Regions from separate parts of the Saccharococcus thermophilus genome, predicted to be linked through region 1. Evidence: a T-box and tRNA genes for the amino acid it is inferred to sense, from the RefSeq annotation. Region 1 holds a T-box; the other holds one or more tRNA genes.
The links. A T-box is a leader RNA that pairs with one kind of tRNA and senses whether it is charged. The one in region 1 lies ahead of ileS (isoleucine--tRNA ligase), so its partner is inferred to be a tRNA-Ile.
Positions count from the first base shown of each region.

Region 2: it encodes a tRNA-Ile, which carries the amino acid that the T-box ahead of ileS (isoleucine--tRNA ligase) is inferred to sense. The anticodon was not compared.

Region 1 is NZ_JAASRS010000001.1:671,407-682,252, forward strand. It holds gene spoIIGA (sigma-E processing peptidase SpoIIGA) at 1-262, shown strand, start outside; gene sigE (RNA polymerase sporulation sigma factor SigE) at 313-1,032, shown strand; gene sigG (RNA polymerase sporulation sigma factor SigG) at 1,152-1,931, shown strand; gene BDD39_RS03620 (YlmC/YmxH family sporulation protein) at 2,023-2,265, shown strand; gene pgeF (peptidoglycan editing factor PgeF) at 2,383-3,207, shown strand; gene BDD39_RS03630 (YggS family pyridoxal phosphate-dependent enzyme) at 3,207-3,884, shown strand; gene BDD39_RS03635 (cell division protein SepF) at 3,897-4,331, shown strand; gene BDD39_RS03640 (YggT family protein) at 4,338-4,607, shown strand; gene BDD39_RS03645 (YlmH family RNA-binding protein) at 4,657-5,430, shown strand; gene BDD39_RS03650 (DivIVA domain-containing protein) at 5,505-6,017, shown strand; T-box leader at 6,064-6,281, shown strand; gene ileS (isoleucine--tRNA ligase) at 6,453-9,224, shown strand; gene lspA (signal peptidase II) at 9,344-9,811, shown strand; gene BDD39_RS03665 (RluA family pseudouridine synthase) at 9,812-10,726, shown strand.
Region 2 is NZ_JAASRS010000001.1:2,835,797-2,846,642, forward strand. It holds gene BDD39_RS14690 (amidase domain-containing protein) at 1-320, opposite strand, end outside; gene queG (tRNA epoxyqueuosine(34) reductase QueG) at 377-1,519, opposite strand; gene BDD39_RS14700 (B3/B4 domain-containing protein) at 1,591-2,256, shown strand; tRNA gene BDD39_RS14705 (tRNA-Glu) at 2,532-2,603, opposite strand; tRNA gene BDD39_RS14710 (tRNA-Ser) at 2,612-2,704, opposite strand; tRNA gene BDD39_RS14715 (tRNA-Asn) at 2,708-2,782, opposite strand; tRNA gene BDD39_RS14720 (tRNA-Ile) at 2,972-3,045, opposite strand; tRNA gene BDD39_RS14725 (tRNA-Thr) at 3,131-3,206, opposite strand; tRNA gene BDD39_RS14730 (tRNA-Asp) at 3,362-3,437, opposite strand; tRNA gene BDD39_RS14735 (tRNA-Met) at 3,442-3,518, opposite strand; tRNA gene BDD39_RS14740 (tRNA-Ser) at 3,764-3,856, opposite strand; tRNA gene BDD39_RS14745 (tRNA-Ile) at 3,872-3,948, opposite strand; tRNA gene BDD39_RS14750 (tRNA-Met) at 3,956-4,029, opposite strand; tRNA gene BDD39_RS14755 (tRNA-Ala) at 4,048-4,123, opposite strand; tRNA gene BDD39_RS14760 (tRNA-Pro) at 4,137-4,210, opposite strand; tRNA gene BDD39_RS14765 (tRNA-Arg) at 4,214-4,290, opposite strand; tRNA gene BDD39_RS14770 (tRNA-Leu) at 4,294-4,379, opposite strand; tRNA gene BDD39_RS14775 (tRNA-Gly) at 4,386-4,460, opposite strand; tRNA gene BDD39_RS14780 (tRNA-Leu) at 4,474-4,555, opposite strand; tRNA gene BDD39_RS14785 (tRNA-Lys) at 4,560-4,635, opposite strand; tRNA gene BDD39_RS14790 (tRNA-Thr) at 4,790-4,862, opposite strand; tRNA gene BDD39_RS14795 (tRNA-Phe) at 5,018-5,093, opposite strand; tRNA gene BDD39_RS14800 (tRNA-Val) at 5,265-5,340, opposite strand; rRNA gene rrf (5S ribosomal RNA) at 5,351-5,467, opposite strand; rRNA gene BDD39_RS14810 (23S ribosomal RNA) at 5,739-8,669, opposite strand; rRNA gene BDD39_RS14815 (16S ribosomal RNA) at 8,970-10,526, opposite strand.

The DNA.
Region 1 (10,846 bases):
GCTGGATGGGCCGAATCATCCCGTGTTTGAAAAGTGGATGCATCGGCTGCGCATCATCCCGTACCGGGTTGTCGGAAGCGAGCAGCAATTTTTAATAGCGGTGAAACCGGACCGCATTATGATTTTCTATGAAAGGCAATGGCTTGAAGTCGAAAAAGGGCTCGTCGGATTAAACGAAACAAAATTGTCCACAGATGGAGAATACGAGTGCATTATACATCCGAAAATGGTGCAAAGGGGAAGAAAGCTTACTGCTTCATAATTCGTTACTATATCATACTCACTTTTTATTAATTTAGAAGGGGGATTTTCATGAAAACATGGAAAATTCGCATCACGTATTTTTTCTATAAACTATTGGCGAAGTTAGGAATTAAAACGGATGAAGTATATTATATCGGCGGCAGTGAGGCGCTGCCCCCGCCATTGACAAAAGAAGAGGAAGAAATGTTGATCGAAAAGCTTTCTGCCGGGGACGAAACGGCAAGATCACTGCTTATTGAGCGCAATTTACGGCTTGTTGTCTATATCGCGCGTAAGTTTGAAAATACAGGAATTAATATTGAAGATTTAATTAGCATCGGAACGATCGGATTGATTAAAGCGGTAAATACGTTTAACCCGGAGAAAAAAATTAAACTGGCCACCTATGCGTCCCGCTGCATTGAAAATGAGATATTAATGTATTTGCGGCGCAATAATAAAGTCCGTGCCGAAGTATCGTTTGATGAACCGTTAAACATTGATTGGGATGGCAATGAATTGCTATTGTCGGATGTGCTTGGCACAGAAGATGATGTAATTACAAAAGATTTGGAAGCAGATGTTGATCGGCGTCTTTTATTTAATGCACTGCACCAGCTTAACGAGCGCGAAAAGCAAATTATGGAACTTCGCTTTGGGCTTTCAGGTGGAGAAGAAAAAACGCAAAAAGACGTTGCCGATTTGCTTGGCATATCCCAATCTTACATATCGCGATTAGAGAAGCGAATTATTAAGCGGCTTCGCAAGGAATTCAATAAGATGATGTAAAACGGCGGCGATTCGTTTGATCGTCGCTTTTTTATGCATTGGACAGAAGTGCATATTTTTCCTTCCGCAGGGGATACTGAAAACTGACGACTTAGCATCTCCTGATAGGAGGGAACAACTTGACAAGAAACAAAGTTGAGATTTGCGGCGTAGACACATCCAAGCTTCCAGTATTGAAAAACGAAGAAATGCGTGAACTGTTTAAACGAATGCAAGAAGGGGATTTGGAGGCAAGAGAAAAATTAGTGAATGGTAATTTACGTCTTGTGTTAAGCGTGATTCAGCGTTTTAATAACCGCGGAGAGTTTGTCGACGATTTATTTCAAGTCGGCTGTATCGGACTTATGAAATCGATTGATAACTTTGATTTAAGTCAAAATGTAAAATTTTCCACATATGCAGTACCGATGATTATCGGCGAAATTCGCCGATATTTGCGCGATAATAATCCAATCCGTGTCTCCCGCTCATTGCGCGATATTGCCTATAAAGCGTTGCAAGTGCGCGAAAGGATGATGAGTGAGACATCGAAAGAACCGACGACAGAAGAAATTGCGAAGGAACTGGGCGTTCCACATGAAGAAGTGGTGTTTGCGCTCGATGCGATTCAAGACCCTGTTTCCTTATTTGAACCGATTTATAATGATGGCGGCGATCCGATTTACGTGATGGACCAATTAAGCGACGAACGCAACCGGGACAGCCAATGGATCGAAGAAATCGCACTAAAAGAAGGATTGCGGCGCCTTAACGAAAGGGAAAAAATGATTATCCGCAAACGTTTTTTTCAAGGAAAAACGCAAATGGAAGTGGCCGAAGAAATTGGAATTTCCCAGGCGCAAGTATCGCGGTTGGAAAAAGCGGCGATTCGGCAAATGAACAAAAACATTCAAGTATAAGAGCTGCTGCTGGCAGCTCTTTTCTTTTTTACATAAGCTGTTACACATATTCATATAGTTATGAATAAGAGAAGAAAGCGGGGGATTTACAATGATGAGAATTTCCGAATTTCAATCGAAAGACGTCGTCAATGTAGCAAACGGCAAGAAACTAGGAAATATTGGCGATATCGATATCGATTTAGAGACAGGAAAAATCCGCTCGTTAATCATTTTAGGAGCGGGAAAAATGCTCGGTTTATTCGGACGCGAAGAAGCAATTGTCATCCCGTGGCAAAATATCGTCAAAATTGGCGCGGACGTTATTTTAGTACGTTTGCATGACAGTGAGTAGAGATGGATGCTTACGTTTACGCTAAATGATAAATAATGGTTATCACGTTTAAGCAAACTATGATAAAATAGGAAAAAAAGTGATAAAAATCAACAAAAAAGCATGAGGTTGACGAAAATGCCTGACATTTTTCAACAAGTAGACAAGGAGCTGCTGTTACTGCAATCGTCGTATCCGTTCTCGGAAGTAACGGCTGGCTTTACGACCAAACAAGGTGGAATGAGCAGCGGCGCGTTTGCGACATTCAATTTGGGGCTACATGTCGGCGACGACCGTGCTGTCGTTGTCCGCAACCGCCAGCGTTTGGCGGATTTGCTGCAATTTCCGCTCGAGCGGTGGATTTGTTGCGAGCAAATACATGGCGTTCGTATTGAAAAGGTAACGGCTAGCCAAAGCGGAAGAGGGGTGACAGATCATCCATCCGCCATAGCGGACGCGGACGGTTTATATACAGACGAAGCAGGATTGTTGCTTGCTTTATGCTTTGCTGATTGCGTACCGCTTTATTTTATGGCGCCAAAATACGGTATGATCGGGCTTGCCCATGCCGGCTGGAAAGGAACGGTAAAAAATATTGCCGGAGAAATGATCCGGCTTTGGCACGAGCGCGAACATATTCCGCTTGCCGACATCTATGTGGCGGTCGGTCCTTCGATTGGTGCTTGCTGCTATGTTGTCGACGATCGCGTGATCATACATGTTGATCGCGTTTTGCAAGGAGAACAGCCGCTTGTGTATCGGCAAGTAAGCCCTGGCCAATATGCGCTTGATTTAAAAGCGTTGAATCAGATGTTGCTAATGAAGGCTGGAATCCGCAAAGACCATATTTATGTTTCTTCATACTGCACAAGCTGTGCCGATCATTTGTTTTTCTCCCATCGCCGCGATCAAGGCAAAACGGGAAGAATGATGGCGTTTATCGGCAGGAAGGAGGAAAAATAATGACGGTCCGCGACAATTTAGCAATAATTCGCGAAAACATTGAAGCAGCGTGCCAGCGTGCCGGACGCGACCCTGCCGACATTCGCATCGTCGCCGTAACGAAATATGTAAGTGTAGAGCGGGCGCGCGAGGCGCTAGAAGCCGGCATTACCGATTTAGGTGAAAACCGCGATGATGGACTGCTGCAAAAATATAGCGTGTTGGGCGACAAACCGACATGGCATTTTATCGGCACCTTGCAGTCGCGAAAAGTAAAAAATATCATTGATAAAGTCGACTATATCCATTCGTTGGATCGCATGTCGCTGGCGAAAGAAATTGAAAAGCGGGCGACAAAGCCGATGAAATGCTTTGTGCAAGTGAATGTTTCTGGCGAAGCGACGAAACATGGACTAGCTGTAGAGGAAGTCATTCCTTTTATTGAGCAGCTGAGCGATTTTTCCCATATTCAAGTGGTTGGCTTAATGACGATGGCGCCTTATACCGATGATGAGGCGGTATTGCGGGCGTGTTTCCGTCAATTAAAATTATTGCAAGAAAATGTACAAGCATTACAGATTGCCAATGCGCCATGTACGGAATTGTCAATGGGAATGTCCAATGATTATGTGATTGCCATTGAAGAAGGCGCAACATTTATTCGGCTTGGCACATCGCTAGTCGGCAAACAATTTTAGGAGGTGGAATCGATGGGGTTAATGAAAAAATTTAAAGATTATTTTTTAGAGGAAGATTATGAGGAGTATGAAGAAGAATATGAAGAGGAATACGGGCAAGAAGAGGAGCAGCCGCTTGCAAAAGGAAATGCAAAAGGGAATGTCGTAAGCTTGCAAAGCGTGCAAAAGTCATCGAAGGTGGTGTTAATTGAGCCACGGGCATATGCGGAGGCGCAGGAGATTGCAGACCATTTAAAAAACCGGCGCGCGGTGATTGTCAATTTGCAGCGAATTCAGCACGAGCAGGCGAAGCGAATCGTCGACTTCTTAAGCGGCACGGTTTATGCCATCGGCGGTGACATTCAGCAAGTCGGTACGAAAATTTTTTTATGCACGCCAGATAACGTCGATGTAAGTGGCTCGATTTCGATTGATAACGAGGACGATAGAACAATAAAGAGGTGGTAGCCGTTTATGGACAGCTTGCTTTGGTTTTTGACGACATTGATTCAAATTTATTCGTATGCGCTCATTATTTACATTCTGATGTCATGGTTTCCTAACGCCCGTGACACCAAATTTGGACAAATGCTGGCGGTGATTTGCGAGCCGTATTTAGAACCGTTTCGCCGCATTATTCCGCCGATTGGGATGATTGATGTTTCTCCGATCATTGCTTTCTTAGTGTTGGAATTTGCCACAAGAGGACTGCATGCCTTGTTTAATATGTTAAATTTAGTGTAAGGAATCCAGAAAGAGGGTTCCTTTCTTCATGAAAGTTAGGAGTGAATCAATGGAAATATACCAGCATTTTCGCAAAGAGGAGCATCATTTTATTGACCAGGTGCTCGAGTGGCAAGAAGCAGTTAAGCGCCAGTACGCGCCTAAGCTTACCGACTTTTTAGACCCGCGTGAGCAGCAGATTGTCCAAAGCGTGATCGGCCGCGATGACGAAGTCCGCGTTTCCTTTTTTGGCGGCGCCCCGTTTGTGGAGCGGAAGCGGGCGCTTCTGTACCCGCCGTATTTTCAGCCGAGAGAAGAGGATTATGAAATTGCCTTATTTGAAGTCCGTTATGCGAGCAAATTTGTCAGCTTAGAGCATCGGCAAGTGTTAGGGGCGCTGATGTCGCTTGGTTTAAGGCGTGGAAAATTTGGCGATATTTTGCGCAAGGAGGAACAAATACAATTTCTTGCGGCAAATGAAGTGGCAGAGTATATTCGCCTCCATTTGCACGCGATTGGCAAAGCGACTGTTTCATTAGAAAAAAAGCCGCTTTCAGACATCATAATGCTGGAAGAAACGTGGCAAGATGCGTTGATTACCGTTTCGTCATTGCGGTTAGACGCGATCTTGTCCCAAGCTTTTCGCGTCTCGCGGCAGAAAATGCAATCCGCCATTGAAAACGGGCTTGTCAAAGTAAATTGGAAAGTAGTCGAGCAGGCACATTTTGAATGCGGGCAAGGAGATGTTCTTTCGGCACGCGGATTTGGCCGCTGTAAAATCATGGACATTGAAGGGAAGACAAAAAAAGAGAAGTGGCTTGTCCGCATCGGTCTGCAAAAATAATCGAATAATGGCAGGAATTTATAGAAAAATGTCGAATGATAAGGAAAGGAACTATGCAAACGGAGGTGGCCGTTGTGCCTTTAACGCCATTAGATATTCATAATAAAGAATTTAGCCGTGGATTTCGCGGTTATGATGAAGATGAAGTCAATGAGTTTCTTGATCAAGTGATTAAAGACTACGAAATGGTGATTCGCGAAAAAAAGCAGCTGGAAGAAAAGGTAGCGGAATTGACGGAAAAGCTCAATTACTTCACCAATATTGAGGAAACATTGAACAAATCGATTCTCGTCGCCCAAGAAACGGCGGAAGAAATAAAGCGCAGCGCGGAAAGAGAAGCGAAGCTCATCATCAAAGAGGCGGAGAAAAACGCGGAGCGCATCATTAGCGAGGCGCTGGCAAAGTCGCGGAAAATCGTGATGGAAATTGAAGACTTAAAGCGGCAGTCGAAAGTGCTTCGCACCCGTTTCCGCATGCTTGTCGAAGCGCAGCTCGAAATGCTTAATAGCAACGACTGGGATGATTTAATGGAATATGAAGTCCCGGAAATGGACGCGGAAAAAAAGGAAGAGCTGTCGCAATCTTGACGGCAGCCGATTTTTTCGCATATAATATCCAATAAAACGGACATATGTACTTACGATGAAAGGGACAGTAGCTCTTTCACCGCTTATTACAGCGAGCTGGGGATGGTGGAAGCCTGGCATAAGCGAAAGAGTGAAGATCACCCTGGAGTTCCATGCCGAACGGAAAAGTAGGCCATGGCGCGTCATTCACGTTACGAATGCAAAGTGGGCTATGGTATACATAGTCAATAAGGGTGGTACCGCGAGACCGTTCTCGTCCCTTTTTGGGAGAGGGCGGTTTTTCCGTTTTTCAGCGTCTCGCAAAATAACAGGGCATGCTTTTCCGCCATGGTTGGCGGGGGCGGTGCGCCGCGGAAAAACGATCATCCGCTTATATGATGAAAATTCGATATGGATGATAGGGTGATAGATCATACAATTGAAGGAGGAATGAATATGGATTACAAAGAAACGTTGTTAATGCCACAGACTGACTTTCCAATGCGTGGCAATTTGCCAAAACGCGAGCCGGAAATGCAAAAGAAATGGGAAGAAATGGACATTTACCGTAAAGTGCAGGAACGGACAAAAGGCCGTCCGTTGTTTGTGCTTCATGACGGGCCGCCGTATGCCAACGGCGATATTCATATGGGGCATGCATTAAATAAAATTTTAAAAGATATTATCGTCCGTTATAAATCAATGAGCGGTTATTGCGCACCATATGTCCCAGGCTGGGATACGCACGGCCTGCCGATTGAAACGGCGCTCGCGAAAAAAGGCATCGACCGCAAATCGATGAGCGTTGCGGAATTCCGCAAGCTTTGCGAACAATATGCGTACGAACAAATTGACAACCAGCGCGAGCAATTTAAGCGCCTTGGCGTGCGCGGCGACTGGGAAAACCCGTATATTACGCTGAAGCCGGAATATGAAGCCCAACAAATTAAAGTGTTTGGCGAAATGGCGAAAAAAGGGCTGATTTATAAAGGCTTAAAGCCGGTTTATTGGTCTCCGTCAAGCGAATCGGCATTGGCAGAAGCGGAAATTGAGTATAAAGACAAACGTTCGCCATCGATTTATGTTGCATTTCCGGTTAAAGACGGAAAAGGCGTATTGGACGGAGACGAAAAAATCGTCATCTGGACGACCACGCCATGGACGATTCCGGCCAACTTGGCGATCGCGGTTCATCCGGATTTAGACTATCAAGTCGTCGAAACAAACGGCCAAAAATACGTTGTTGCCGCCGCATTGCTAGAAGCGGTTGCCAAAGAAATCGGCTGGAATGAGTGGAATGTGGCAAAAACGGTCAAAGGAAAAGATTTAGAGTACGTCGTGGCCAAACATCCGTTTTATGACCGCGATTCTTTGGTCGTCTGCGGCGAGCATGTAACGACTGACGCCGGTACGGGCTGTGTTCACACCGCGCCTGGACATGGGGAAGACGACTTCATCGTTGGGCAGAAATACGGTCTGGATGTGCTCTGTCCGGTTGACGAACGCGGCTATATGACGAGCGAAGCGCCAGGCTTTGAAGGAATGTTTTACGATGAAGCAAACAAAGCCATTACACAAAAATTAGAAGAAGTCGGCGCGTTGTTAAAGCTTGGATTTATCACGCACTCGTATCCGCACGACTGGCGCACGAAACAGCCGACGATTTTCCGTGCCACGACACAATGGTTTGCATCCATCGATAAAATTCGCGATGAATTGCTCGAAGCTATTAAAGAAACAAAATGGATCCCAGAGTGGGGGGAAGTCCGCATCCATAATATGATTCGCGACCGCGGCGACTGGTGCATTTCCCGCCAGCGCGCATGGGGTGTGCCGATTCCAGTCTTTTATGGGGAAAACGGCGAGCCGATTATTACCGATGAAACGATCGAACACGTATCGAATTTATTCCGCCAATACGGTTCGAACGTTTGGTTTGAACGCGAAGCAAAAGACTTGTTGCCGGAAGGATTTACCCATCCGTCCAGCCCGAACGGCATCTTTACGAAAGAAACAGACATTATGGATGTATGGTTTGATTCTGGTTCTTCCCATCAAGCGGTTCTTTTGGAACGTGAGGATTTGCAGCGCCCGGCCGATTTATACTTAGAAGGTTCGGACCAATACCGCGGCTGGTTTAACTCGTCGCTGTCTACGGCGGTCGCCGTGACCGGAAAAGCGCCGTATAAAGCGGTATTGAGCCACGGATTCGTTCTTGACGGCGAAGGACGGAAAATGAGCAAATCGCTCGGCAATGTGGTCGTGCCGGCCAAAGTAATGGAACAGCTAGGCGCCGATATTTTGCGGCTTTGGGTTGCTTCCGTCGACTATCAAGCCGACGTCCGCATTTCCGACAGCATTTTAAAACAAGTGTCGGAAGTGTATCGTAAAATTCGCAATACGTTCCGCTTTATGCTCGGAAACTTATTTGACTTTAACCCGGAAACAGATGCCGTTGCGACAACCAAATTGCGCGAAGTGGACCGCTATATGCTTGCTAAATTAAACCGGTTGATCGCAAAAGTAAAACATGCATACGAAACATATGATTTTGCTGCCATTTACCATGATGTCAACCATTTCTGCACCGTCGATTTAAGCGCGTTTTACTTAGATTTTGCTAAAGATATTTTGTATATTGAAGCGGCCAATGACCATGCCCGCCGCTCGATTCAAACGGTATTGTACGAAACGGTCGTCGCGTTGACGAAACTGGTTGCGCCGATTTTGCCGCATACAGCCGATGAAGTGTGGGAGCATATTCCAAATCGCAAAGAAAAAGCGGAAAGCGTTCAGCTTGTCGATATGCCGGAGCCGGTGGCGCTCGATGGCGAAGAAGCGTTGATCGCCAAATGGGATGCGTTTATGAACTTGCGCGATGATGTGCTAAAAGCGCTCGAAGTGGCGCGCAATGAAAAAGTAATTGGCAAATCGTTAACCGCAAGCGTCGTCGTGTATCCGAAAAAAGAAGCGCGCCAGCTTTTACAATCGATTGAAGAAGATTTAAAACAGCTGTTTATTGTATCCGAGTTTGCGATTGCGGAAGATTATGAAAACGCTCCGGAAGATGCGCAAAAATTGGCCAATGTGGCCGTCGTCGTCAAACCGGCGGAAGGAGAAACATGCGAGCGTTGCTGGGTGGTAACGCCGGAAGTAGGAGAAGATGCGGATCATCCGACATTATGTCCTCGTTGCGCCCATATTGTGAAAGAACATTATTCCGCTTAATGCTGGCGGAGTTGCCGAAACTGCGGCGGCTCCGCTATTTTTATCGCATCATTCAATTGTCTATCATTACCTGATTATGCTACAATGCATTAGGTATGATAAACGTGAGTGGGGGTATTATGGTGATATACTATATCATTGCGCTGGCGATCATCGCCATCGATCAGTGGACAAAATGGCTTATCGTGAAGTATATGCGGCTCGGGGAAAGCATTGCCATTATTCCGAACGTGCTTTACATTACGTCCCATCGCAACCGCGGTGCAGCGTGGGGCATTTTACAAGGACAGTTTTGGCTTTTTTATTTGATTACCGTTATTGTTGTCGTCGGACTCATCGTGTATATCCAGCGCTTACCGCGCGGAGAAAGGCTGTTTGGCGTTGCCCTTGGCTTGATGCTCGGCGGGGCGCTCGGCAATTTTATTGATCGTCTTTTCCGTAAAGAAGTGGTCGATTTTATCCATACGTATATTGGTACATACAGCTTTCCGGTATTTAATATTGCCGATTCAGCGCTGACGATTGGCGTTGTTCTTCTTTTTATCAAAGTGTTTTTCTTCGCGACACCAGAAAAGGAGAATCAGTAAATGGAAGTCATTCAGTTTCACATTGACGAAGAATACGACAACGAACGCATTGACAAGGTCATTGCCGCGTTAAATGAAGAATGGTCGCGTTCGAAAGTACAGCAGTGGATCAAGAACGGACTCGTCACCGTCAACGATCGGTCTGTGAAAGCGAATTACAAATGCGAAGCAGGGGATGTGGTCGTTATCCGTCCGCCGGAGCCGGAGCCGCTCCATGTCGAGCCGGAAAATATCCCGCTTGATATTTATTATGAGGATGCGGATGTGCTTGTCGTCAACAAACCGCGCGGCATGGTCGTCCATCCAGCTCCCGGGCATATGCGCGGCACGCTCGTCAACGCTTTGCTTGCCCACTGCACGGATTTGTCCGGCATTAACGGCGTGCTGCGCCCAGGCATTGTTCATCGCATTGATAAAGATACGTCCGGCTTATTGATGGTGGCTAAAAACGATATAGCGCATCAGTCGCTTGTCGATCAGCTCGTGAAAAAAACGGTGACGCGCAAGTATAAAGCGATTGTTCATGGAGTGATTCCGCACGATTACGGCACGATTGACGCGCCGATCGGCCGCGATAAGCGAGACCGCAAAAAAATGGCGGTCACCGAGGAAAATGGAAAAGAGGCGGTCACTCATTTCCGCGTGCTCGAACGTTTCCGTCATTATACGTTTATCGAATGCCAGCTGGAAACAGGAAGAACGCATCAAATCCGCGTCCATATGAAGTATATCGGCTATCCGCTTGCCGGCGACCCGCAATACGGGCCGAAAAAGACACTGCCGATCGACGGACAAGCGCTGCATGCCGGCGTGCTCGGATTTACGCATCCGCGCACCGGCGAATATTTGGAATTTGAAGCGCCGCTTCCGCCTGAATTCGAAGAGATTTTACAATGGCTGCGAAAAAATGATTGACAACGCCGTCAAGACCACATACAATGAAATCAAGTGAATAAGAACCTTTAAATTCAGTCCTGTGAGGCTGAGAAGGGGTCGGATCAAGGAAATAAAAGGCATGGCATGTCCTTATTGTGT
Region 2 (10,846 bases), 2.2 Mb from region 1:
TCCGCTTTGCTCACCTTTTCATCCTTTATTAATTCTCCGTGCATAAAATACGCCTGTCTTTCCTCTATTTGCTCCTCCACATACATCTTGCTGCCATGCTTGATCAAAAACTGATAATGTGCGAGATAAGTAAGCCTTGCTTCGTTTTCCATTACATGCCTGCCTACAACTTGGCAATGGATCGTACAACGAACCATTTCCGCCCCGCGTTTTTCACATAGCTGCCGTTTTCTCTCCACCGCTTCTTCCATCATATCGTCCCTTATGGAAACAAATAGCTGCGCCCGCTTTGTAAGCAAATGTTGTAGTTGCTTTTTCACGCCGCTCCCCACTTTCTTTTTTTACTACCTTATGTGACGGAGGAGCGAAATTTTCCCTATTCTTTCGATGCTTGCAACAATTGCAGTCCTTTTTCTATTTCGGCAAGAACTTCCGGGTCTGTTTCTGTTTGGCTCGCTTCTTGTAAATCCACAATTACGCTTGTATCGCCAATTTTTCCGAGCGCCCATGCTGCCGTACCGCGAATGACCGGACGGCTGTCTTCTCTTAATAACTTTAACAAATGCGGGATAGCTGTTTTATCCTTATAATGTGCTAAAGCTAAAATGGCATTGCGTTGAATCGGTTTTTTCCCGCGCCACGATCCGGCAATCGGACCAAATTTTTCTTTAAATTCGCGGTTGCTGATATGCAAAAGCGGGATTAGCTTTGGTTTTGCTACTTCCGGATCTGGTTCCATCTCTGGGTGTAAGTGAAAATCTTTTCCCTTATTTTCCGGACAAACCATTTGGCACGTATCGCATCCATATAAACGGTTTCCAATTTTATCGCGAAACTCATCGGCTAAAAAGCCTTTCGTTTGCGTTAAAAATGCGATGCATCGCTGCGCATTTAACTGTCCGCCTTGCACAAGCGCTCCTGTCGGGCAAGCATCAATACACTTTGTGCACGTACCGCAGCGGCTCTCAATCGGTTCATCGGGGGGAAATGGAATATTGGTAATCATCTCTCCTAAATAAACAAAGGAGCCAAACTCGGGAGTAATAATGGAACAGTTTTTCCCGCTCCAGCCAATCCCTGCGCGCTCGGCAACAGCGCGGTCTGCCAGTTCCCCCGTATCTACCATGGATTTGACGCGGGCCTGTGGTACTTTTTCCAAAATAAATGCTTCTAATTTTTCAAGACGCTCCCGCAAAATATCGTGGTAGTCCTTCCCCCATGATGCCCGGCAAAAAATTCCTCTTCTTTCCGTCCTCGTGCCGCGGGGAGCGTTTTTCATTTTCGATGGATACGCCAAAGCAATGGCAATAATCGACTTTGCTTCCGGCAAAAGCAAGGAAGGATTTGTTCTCTTTTCAATATCCGGCTCTTCAAATCCCGATTGATATCCTAATTCCTGCTGGCGGCGTAACCGCTCCTTTAGCTCCACAAACGGATCTGCGCTGGCAAAGCCGATTTTATCAATTCCAATTGTTTTGCTATATGCAATAATCTCCTGTTTAAGTGCCACCACATTCATCGCAAGCCCTCCTTTCATCCAATCTCGTGATCTATGTTACAATAAAAGAAAAAAATCCGAGGTGAGAATGCATGGAAGCGATTGTTGCCAACACGCTTAAACAAATAATCCCCGAATTTAAAGTTGGGATTATCCGTTATCATCATATCGTCGTGGACGATTCTCCGCAAATGCTAAAAGGAAGACTCCAATTATTTCAAGAATCGATTTATTTTGATCTGCAGGAAACTGCTATTGCCGATATTCCTGAGTTAGCGGAATGGCGTAAAGTCTTTAAAACCATTGGTACGGACCCAAGCAGATACCGTCCTTCTTCTGAGAGTTTATATCGGCGGATTCAGAAGAAAAGTTTTATCTCAACGATTCATTCCGCAGCCGACGTAAATAATTTCTTTTCGCTGTATTATAAAATTCCAATCGGGATTTATGACCTCGATAAACTGGAAGGACCTATTACAATTGATATCGGAACCGAGCAAGATGAATATATGGCGATTAATGGGCGCACCGTCAACTTTTCCCGCAAACTCGTGTCGAAAGATATGCGCGGACCTTTCGGCAGTCCGATTGTCGATTCCGAGCGGACCGCTGTAACAAAAGAAACAAAAAACGCCTTGCAAATTGTCTATTTATTGCCTTCTACGCCACGAGAACAATGTGAAAGAATATTGGGGTCAATGAAAAACATGTTTTTTCAAATTCATGGCGGAGAAGCAACGTTTAAATTATTAATATAAAAATACAAAAAATAAAAAACGCAATGCCTCGTTCTTTTTTAGAAACGAAACACTGCGTTGTCCCCATAACCATTATTTGTAATGGAGCGGGTAATGAAAATCGAACCCGCAGTACCATGTTTCTTTTTTTAAATGAAACTAACATTATTATAACAGACAATGTAAGATATTGCAACGATAAAACGCAAAATTCGACAAATTTCGTTTTTCCTGCTATTCCTATTTTATACATAAAGGAGAAAAGAAGAAAAGCACCAGTTATTCCGGTGCTTTGATGACCCGTACGGGATTCGAACCCGTGTTACCGCCGTGAAAGGGCGGTGTCTTAACCACTTGACCAACGGGCCATGTTCGATGGCGGAGAAGGCGGGATTTGAACCCGCGCGCCGCAAAACTGCGACCTAACGGTTTAGCAAACCGTCCCCTTCAGCCACTTGGGTACTTCTCCGTATGGCTCCGCAAGTAGGATTCGAACCTACGACCTACCGGTTAACAGCCGGTTGCTCTACCGCTGAGCTATTGCGGAATAATAAAACGTAACAACAGATCGCCTTTAGCGTATCCTCTGCCTCTTCCTCTGCTAGCCATCTCCAAGAAGCTAGACACGTCAAAGTAACTCAGAGTGGATTCATGGATGTATTCTTCATCGGTAAGCGATTACGGGATAAAACGAACTTAACTATAGTTTAACTTACTACAAGATAAAATGCAATAGTGGGCCTAAGTGGACTTGAACCACCGACCTCACGCTTATCAGGCGTGCGCTCTAACCAGCTGAGCTATAGGCCCAAGAAAGCGGGTGATGGGAATCGAACCCACGAATGCCAGAGCCACAATCTGGTGCGTTAACCACTTCGCCATAGTCGCCACATTCTGGTGCCGGCTGCAGGACTTGAACCCGCAACCTACTGATTACAAGTCAGTTGCTCTACCAATTGAGCTAAGCCGGCATAACAACATTTATATATACCCTTAATTTTTTTGTGTCCCTTCCTCTGCCAGTTTATTCACAGATGTAGATGCGTCGGGACAACTCGCAGCATATTCACAGAAGCTTAGGCTCGTCTCTACCAATTGAGCTAAGCCGACATAGAGAATTTTGGAATGGCGGTCCCGACGGGACTCGAACCCGCGATCTCCTGCGTGACAGGCAGGCATGTTAACCACTACACTACGGGACCATATTGGTTGCGGGGGCAGGATTTGAACCTGCGACCTTCGGGTTATGAGCCCGACGAGCTACCGGACTGCTCCACCCCGCGACGATAAAAATAATTGAATTTAGAATGGCTTAATTAAATTCGTTGCCTCTTCCTCTACTAGCCAATTCAAAGGTGTCAAATGCGTCGAGGCAACTCGGAGTGGATTCTTTCGCTGTCCCTTCCTCTTCTAGCTGATTCAACGATGTTAGATGCGTCGGGACAACTCGTAGCATATTCACAGAAGCTTAGGCTCGTTGCTCCACCCCGCGACGATACAAAACCAAAACAGTTGTCCATTTCCTTTATGGCGGAGGAGGAGGGATTCGAACCCCCGCGCGCCTTGTGGCGCCTCTCGGTTTTCAAGACCGACCCCTTCAGCCAGACTTGGGTACTCCTCCAACATATTGAAAATATGGTGGACCTTGTAGGACTCGAACCTACGACCGGACGGTTATGAGCCGTCTGCTCTAACCAGCTGAGCTAAAGGTCCATTATAATGGCGGCGGAGGGGATCGAACCCCCGACCTCACGGGTATGAACCGTACGCTCTAGCCAGCTGAGCTACGCCGCCATGAACTAGTTAATGAAATGGTGGAGCCTATCGGGATCGAACCGATGACCTCCTGCGTGCAAAGCAGGCGCTCTCCCAGCTGAGCTAAGGCCCCATATTCACTAAAATCGGGAAGACAGGATTCGAACCTGCGACCCCATGGTCCCAAACCATGTGCTCTACCAAGCTGAGCTACTTCCCGCTATGGCGCGCTCGAGAGGATTCGAACCCCTAACCTTCTGATCCGTAGTCAGATGCTCTATCCAATTGAGCTACGAGCGCATGTGCCGAGGGCCGGACTCGAACCGGCACGGTAGTTACCTACCCCAGGATTTTAAGTCCTGTGCGTCTGCCAATTCCGCCACCCCGGCGAATGGTGGAGCGGAAGACGGGGTTCGAACCCGCGACCCCCACCTTGGCAAGGTGGTGTTCTACCACTGAACTACTTCCGCATACACCTAAGTATGCGGGTGGAGGGACTTGAACCCCCACGCCGTGAGGCGCCAGATCCTAAGTCTGGTGCGTCTGCCAATTCCGCCACACCCGCAAAGTGGTGAGCCATGGAGGACTCGAACCTCCGACCCTCTGATTAAAAGTCAGATGCTCTACCGACTGAGCTAATGGCTCATATATGAAATCAGGACACTCAGTATTTTTGTTGTCCCTTCCTCTACTAGCGAATTCAAAGGTGTCAAATGCGTCGGGACAACTCGCAGCAGATTCATCGAAGCTTAGGCTCGTTGCTTCCCCTGCTGAGCTAATGGCTCGTACATTATAGGGATGCCGGCTGCAGGACTTGAACCCGCAACCTACTGATTACAAGTCAGTTGCTCTACCAATTGAGCTAAGCCGGCATAAAAAACATTGATATATACCCTTAATTTTTTTGTGTCCCTTCCTCTACCAGTTTATTCACAGAAGTGGATGCGTCGGGACAACTCGTAGCATATTCACAGAAGCTTAGGCTCGTCTCTACCAATGAGCTAAGCCGGCATAGGATATATTTAAGTGGTGGCTCGGGACGGAATCGAACCGCCGACACAAGGATTTTCAGTCCTTTGCTCTACCGACTGAGCTACCGAGCCATATACATTTTCGAACTTTTATTCGTTGCCTCTTCCTCTACTAGCTAAGTTTATGTTCTGTGTCCCTTCCTCTTCTAGCTGATTCAATGATGTTAGATGCGTCAGGACAACTCGTAGCATATTCATGGAAGTATTGCTCGTCGCTACCGAGCCAAATCAGTCATACAATCGTGGTGGAGGATGACGGGATCGAACCGCCGACCCCTTGCTTGTAAGGCAAGTGCTCTCCCAGCTGAGCTAATCCTCCATATAAACTTGCCTAGCGACGACCTACTCTTGCAGGGGCGCTGGCCCCAACTACCATCGGCGCTGGAGAGCTTAACTTCCGTGTTCGGGATGGGAACGGGTGTTTCCTCTCCGCTATAGTCACTAGGCAAACGATGGACAAATTTTATTATAATGGAACTATATTCATTGTCAAGAGGATTTCATTCCTTCAAAACTAGATAACCGTCTGTTTGGAAGAAGCCAGACGTCTGCGCTTTTCGTGGTGTCTAGCTCCGGAGGTACCTACGCTTTTCATGATGTCTAGCTCCGGTGCCTAGCTCTCTTGCGCCAAATAACCTTCTCCCTTGAGGTGCAAGCACCTCAGCGGGCGAAGAACATTTGGCTTCGAGAGCTAAGCGCGGCACCTCCGCTTTTCGTGTGGTTAAGTCCTCGATCGATTAGTATCCGTCAGCTGCACGTGTCGCCACGCTTCCACCTCGGACCTATCGACCTCGTCATCTTCGAGGGATCTTACTCGCTTGACGCGATGGGAAATCTCATCTTGAGGGGGGCTTCACGCTTAGATGCTTTCAGCGCTTATCCCTTCCGCACATAGCTACCCAGCGGTGCCCCTGGCGGGACAACTGGTACACCAGCGGTGCGTCCATCCCGGTCCTCTCGTACTAAGGACAGCTCCTCTCAAATTTCCTGCGCCCGCGACGGATAGGGACCGAACTGTCTCACGACGTTCTGAACCCAGCTCGCGTACCGCTTTAATGGGCGAACAGCCCAACCCTTGGGACCGACTACAGCCCCAGGATGCGATGAGCCGACATCGAGGTGCCAAACCTCCCCGTCGATGTGGACTCTTGGGGGAGATCAGCCTGTTATCCCCGGGGTAGCTTTTATCCGTTGAGCGATGGCCCTTCCATACGGAACCATCGGATCACTAAGCCCGACTTTCGTCCCTGCTCGACCTGTCCGTCTCGCAGTCAAGCTCCCTTGTGCCTTTGCACTCTACGAATGATTTCCAACCATTCTGAGGGAACCTTTGGGCGCCTCCGTTACCTTTTGGGAGGCGACCGCCCCAGTCAAACTGCCCACCTGACACTGTCTCCCACCCCGATCAGGGGTGCGGGTTAGAATTTCAATACCGCCAGGGTGGTATCCCACCGGCGCCTCCACCGAAGCTGGCGCTCCGGCTTCCCAGGCTCCCACCTATCCTGTACAAGCGATACCAAAATTCCATATCAGGCTGCAGTAAAGCTCCACGGGGTCTTTCCGTCCTGTCGCGGGTAACCTGCATCTTCACAGGTAGTATAATTTCACCGGGTCTCTCGTTGAGACAGTGCCCAAGTCGTTACACCTTTCGTGCGGGTCGGAACTTACCCGACAAGGAATTTCGCTACCTTAGGACCGTTATAGTTACGGCCGCCGTTTACTGGGGCTTCGGTTCGCACCTTCGCTTGCGCTAAGCGCTCCCCTTAACCTTCCAGCACCGGGCAGGTGTCAGCCCCTATACTTCGCCTTTCGGCTTCGCAGAGACCTGTGTTTTTGATAAACAGTCGCTTGGGCCTTTTCACTGCGGCTCCCTCGGGCTATTCACCCAAGAGAGCACCCCTTCTCCCGAAGTTACGGGGTCATTTTGCCGAGTTCCTTAACGAGAGTTCTCCCGCGCACCTTAGGATTCTCTCCTCGCCTACCTGTGTCGGTTTGCGGTACGGGCACCTCTCACCTCGCTAGAGGCTTTTCTTGGCAGTGTAGGATCGGGGACTTCGGGACCGATGGTCCCTTCGCCATCACGGCTCCGCCTTTGCGCCAGACGGATTTGCCTATCTGGCAGCCTAACCGCTTGGACAGGCTATTCCAGCAGCCTGCTCGCCCTACCTTCCTGCGTCCCCCCATCGCTCAAACGGTGAGGAGGTGGTACAGGAATCTCTACCTGTTGCCCATCACCTACGCCTTTCGGCCTCGGCTTAGGTCCCGACTAACCCTGAGCGGACGAACCTTCCTCAGGAACCCTTAGGCTTTCGGTGCAGAGGATTCTCACCTCTGTTTTCGCTACTCATACCGGCATTCTCACTTCTAAGCGCTCCACGAGTCCTTCCGGTCTCGCTTCGACGCCCTTAGAACGCTCCCCTACCGATGACCAACGGTCATCCCACAGCTTCGGTGGCACGTTTAGCCCCGGTACATTTTCGGCGCAGAGTCACTCGACCAGTGAGCTATTACGCACTCTTTAAATGATGGCTGCTTCTAAGCCAACATCCTGGTTGTCTGGGCAACTCCACATCCTTTTCCACTTAACGTGCACTTAGGGACCTTAGCTGGTGATCTGGGCTGTTTCCCTCTCGACCACGGATCTTATCACTCGTAGTCTGACTCCCAAGGATAAGTCATTGGCATTCGGAGTTTGACTGAGTTCGGTAACCCGATGAGGGCCCCTAGCTCAATCAGTGCTCTACCTCCAAGACTCTTCCCTTGAGGCTAGCCCTAAAGCTATTTCGGGGAGAACCAGCTATCTCCAAGTTCGATTGGCATTTCACCCCTACCCACACCTCATCCCCGCACTTTTCAACGTGCGTGGGTTCGGGCCTCCAGTAGGTGTTACCCTACCTTCACCCTGGACATGGGTAGATCACCTGGTTTCGGGTCTACGACGACGTACTGAACGCCCTATTCAGACTCGCTTTCGCTGCGGCTCCGTCTCTTCGACTTAACCTCGCACGTCATCGTAACTCGCCGGTTCATTCTACAAAAGGCACGCCATCACCCATCAACGGGCTCTGACTACTTGTAGGCACACGGTTTCAGGTTCTCTTTCACTCCCCTTCCGGGGTGCTTTTCACCTTTCCCTCACGGTACTGGTTCACTATCGGTCACTAGGGAGTATTTAGCCTTGGGAGATGGTCCTCCCTGCTTCCGACGGGATTCCCCGTGTCCCGCCGTACTCAGGAGCCACTCGGGAGGGAACGAAGTTTCGACTACAGGGCTGTCACCTTCTCTGGCGGGCCTTTCCAGACCGCTTCGTCTACCCCGTTCCTTTGTCACTCCCATGTGAGTGGTCCTACAACCCCAAGAGGCAAGCCTCTTGGTTTGGGCTGTTCCCGTTTCGCTCGCCGCTACTCAGGGAATCGCTATTGCTTTCTTCTCCTCCGGGTACTAAGATGTTTCAGTTCCCCGGGTGTGCCCTCCATACCCTATGGATTCAGGTATGGATACTGTCCCATTACGGACAGTGGGTTCCCCCATTCGGACATCTCCGGATCAACGCTTGCTTACAGCTCCCCGAAGCGTTTCGGCGTTTGCCCCGTCCTTCATCGGCTCCTAGTGCCAAGGCATCCACCGTGCGCCCTTTCTAACTTAACCAACAGCGCTTCTCGGCTTCTTCCTTTGTCTAACTTCGGCGCCTAACCGCGGCGCCTCCGCTTTTCTTTTCGGTTATCTAGTTTTCAAGGAACGAAACTGATTGAAAGAACACATAACATGTTCCTTCAAAACTGAACAAGGCTACTGCCTTGAATCAGCTTCTTTGCTGCCTTGCGCCGAGGAATCCAACTTCTTCGAATTCACTAGAAGACGCAGGCGCAAAACATTTGAAGGAATAACCAACATTCCTTCAAAACTGAACAAAACTCCGCGCCCACTAATCACGTTTATCATCCTTAGAAAGGAGGTGATCCAGCCGCACCTTCCGGTACGGCTACCTTGTTACGACTTCACCCCAATCACTTGCCCCACCTTCGGCGGCTGGCTCCCAAAAGGGTTACCTCACCGACTTCGGGTGTTGCAAGCTCTCGTGGTGTGACGGGCGGTGTGTACAAGGCCCGGGAACGTATTCACCGCGGCATGCTGATCCGCGATTACTAGCGATTCCGGCTTCATGCAGGCGAGTTGCAGCCTGCAATCCGAACTGAGAGCGGCTTTTTGGGATTGGCTCCCCCTCGCGGGTTCGCAGCCCTTTGTACCGCCCATTGTAGCACGTGTGTAGCCCAGGTCATAAGGGGCATGATGATTTGACGTCATCCCCACCTTCCTCCGGTTTGTCACCGGCAGTCACCTTAGAGTGCCCAACTGAATGCTGGCAACTAAGGTCGAGGGTTGCGCTCGTTGCGGGACTTAACCCAACATCTCACGACACGAGCTGACGACAACCATGCACCACCTGTCACCCTGTCCCCCCGAAGGGGGAACGCCCTATCTCTAGGGTTGTCAGGGGATGTCAAGACCTGGTAAGGTTCTTCGCGTTGCTTCGAATTAAACCACATGCTCCACCGCTTGTGCGGGCCCCCGTCAATTCCTTTGAGTTTCAGCCTTGCGGCCGTACTCCCCAGGCGGAGTGCTTAACGCGTTAGCTGCAGCACTAAAGGGTTTGACCCCTCTAACACTTAGCACTCATCGTTTACGGCGTGGACTACCAGGGTATCTAATCCTGTTTGCTCCCCACGCTTTCGCGCCTCAGCGTCAGTTGCAGACCAGAGAGCCGCCTTCGCCACTGGTGTTCCTCCACATCTCTACGCATTTCACCGCTACACGTGGAATTCCGCTCTCCTCTTCTGCACTCAAGTCCCCCAGTTTCCAATGACCCTCCACGGTTGAGCCGTGGGCTTTCACATCAGACTTAAGGGACCGCCTGCGCGCGCTTTACGCCCAATAATTCCGGACAACGCTCGCCCCCTACGTATTACCGCGGCTGCTGGCACGTAGTTAGCCGGGGCTTTCTCGTTAGGTACCGTCACCGTACCGCCCTATTCGAACGGTACTTCTTCTTCCCTAACAACAGAGCTTTACGATCCGAAGACCTTCTTCGCTCACGCGGCGTCGCTCCGTCAGACTTTCGTCCATTGCGGAAGATTCCCTACTGCTGCCTCCCGTAGGAGTCTGGGCCGTGTCTCAGTCCCAGTGTGGCCGGTCACCCTCTCAGGCCGGCTACGCATCGTCGCCTTGGTGAGCCGTTACCTCACCAACTAGCTAATGCGCCGCGGGCCCATCCGTAAGTGACAGCCGAAGCCGCCTTTCAACCGAAGACCATGCGGTCTTCGGTGTTATCCGGTATTAGCTCCGGTTTCCCGGAGTTATCCCGGTCTTACGGGTAGGTTGCCCACGTGTTACTCACCCGTCCGCCGCTAACCGAACAAGAGCAAGCTCCTATTCGGTCCGCTCGACTTGCATGTATTAGGCACGCCGCCAGCGTTCGTCCTGAGCCAGGATCAAACTCTCCATAGAAAGTTGATTGGCTTATTTTCATAAGCTTCAGCGCCTGCACCGTAAGGTGCCCTGCGCCTTCGGTTTCATACTGTCTAGCTTCAGCGCCTAGCTCTCTTCTGCCAAATAACCTTCCCCCTCGAAGTGCAAGCACTTCTGCGGGTGAAGAACATTTGGCTTCGAGAGCTGATCGCGGCGCTTCAGCTTTTCTATGTGGACGCTTCGTTTTGTTCAGTTTTCAAGGAACATTCCGTCAAAGCGACTTTTTTATTGTAATATTTCCATTCTTTGTTGTCAACTGTTTTTTACTGACGTCTCGCAACAACCTCGATTGCGGCGAC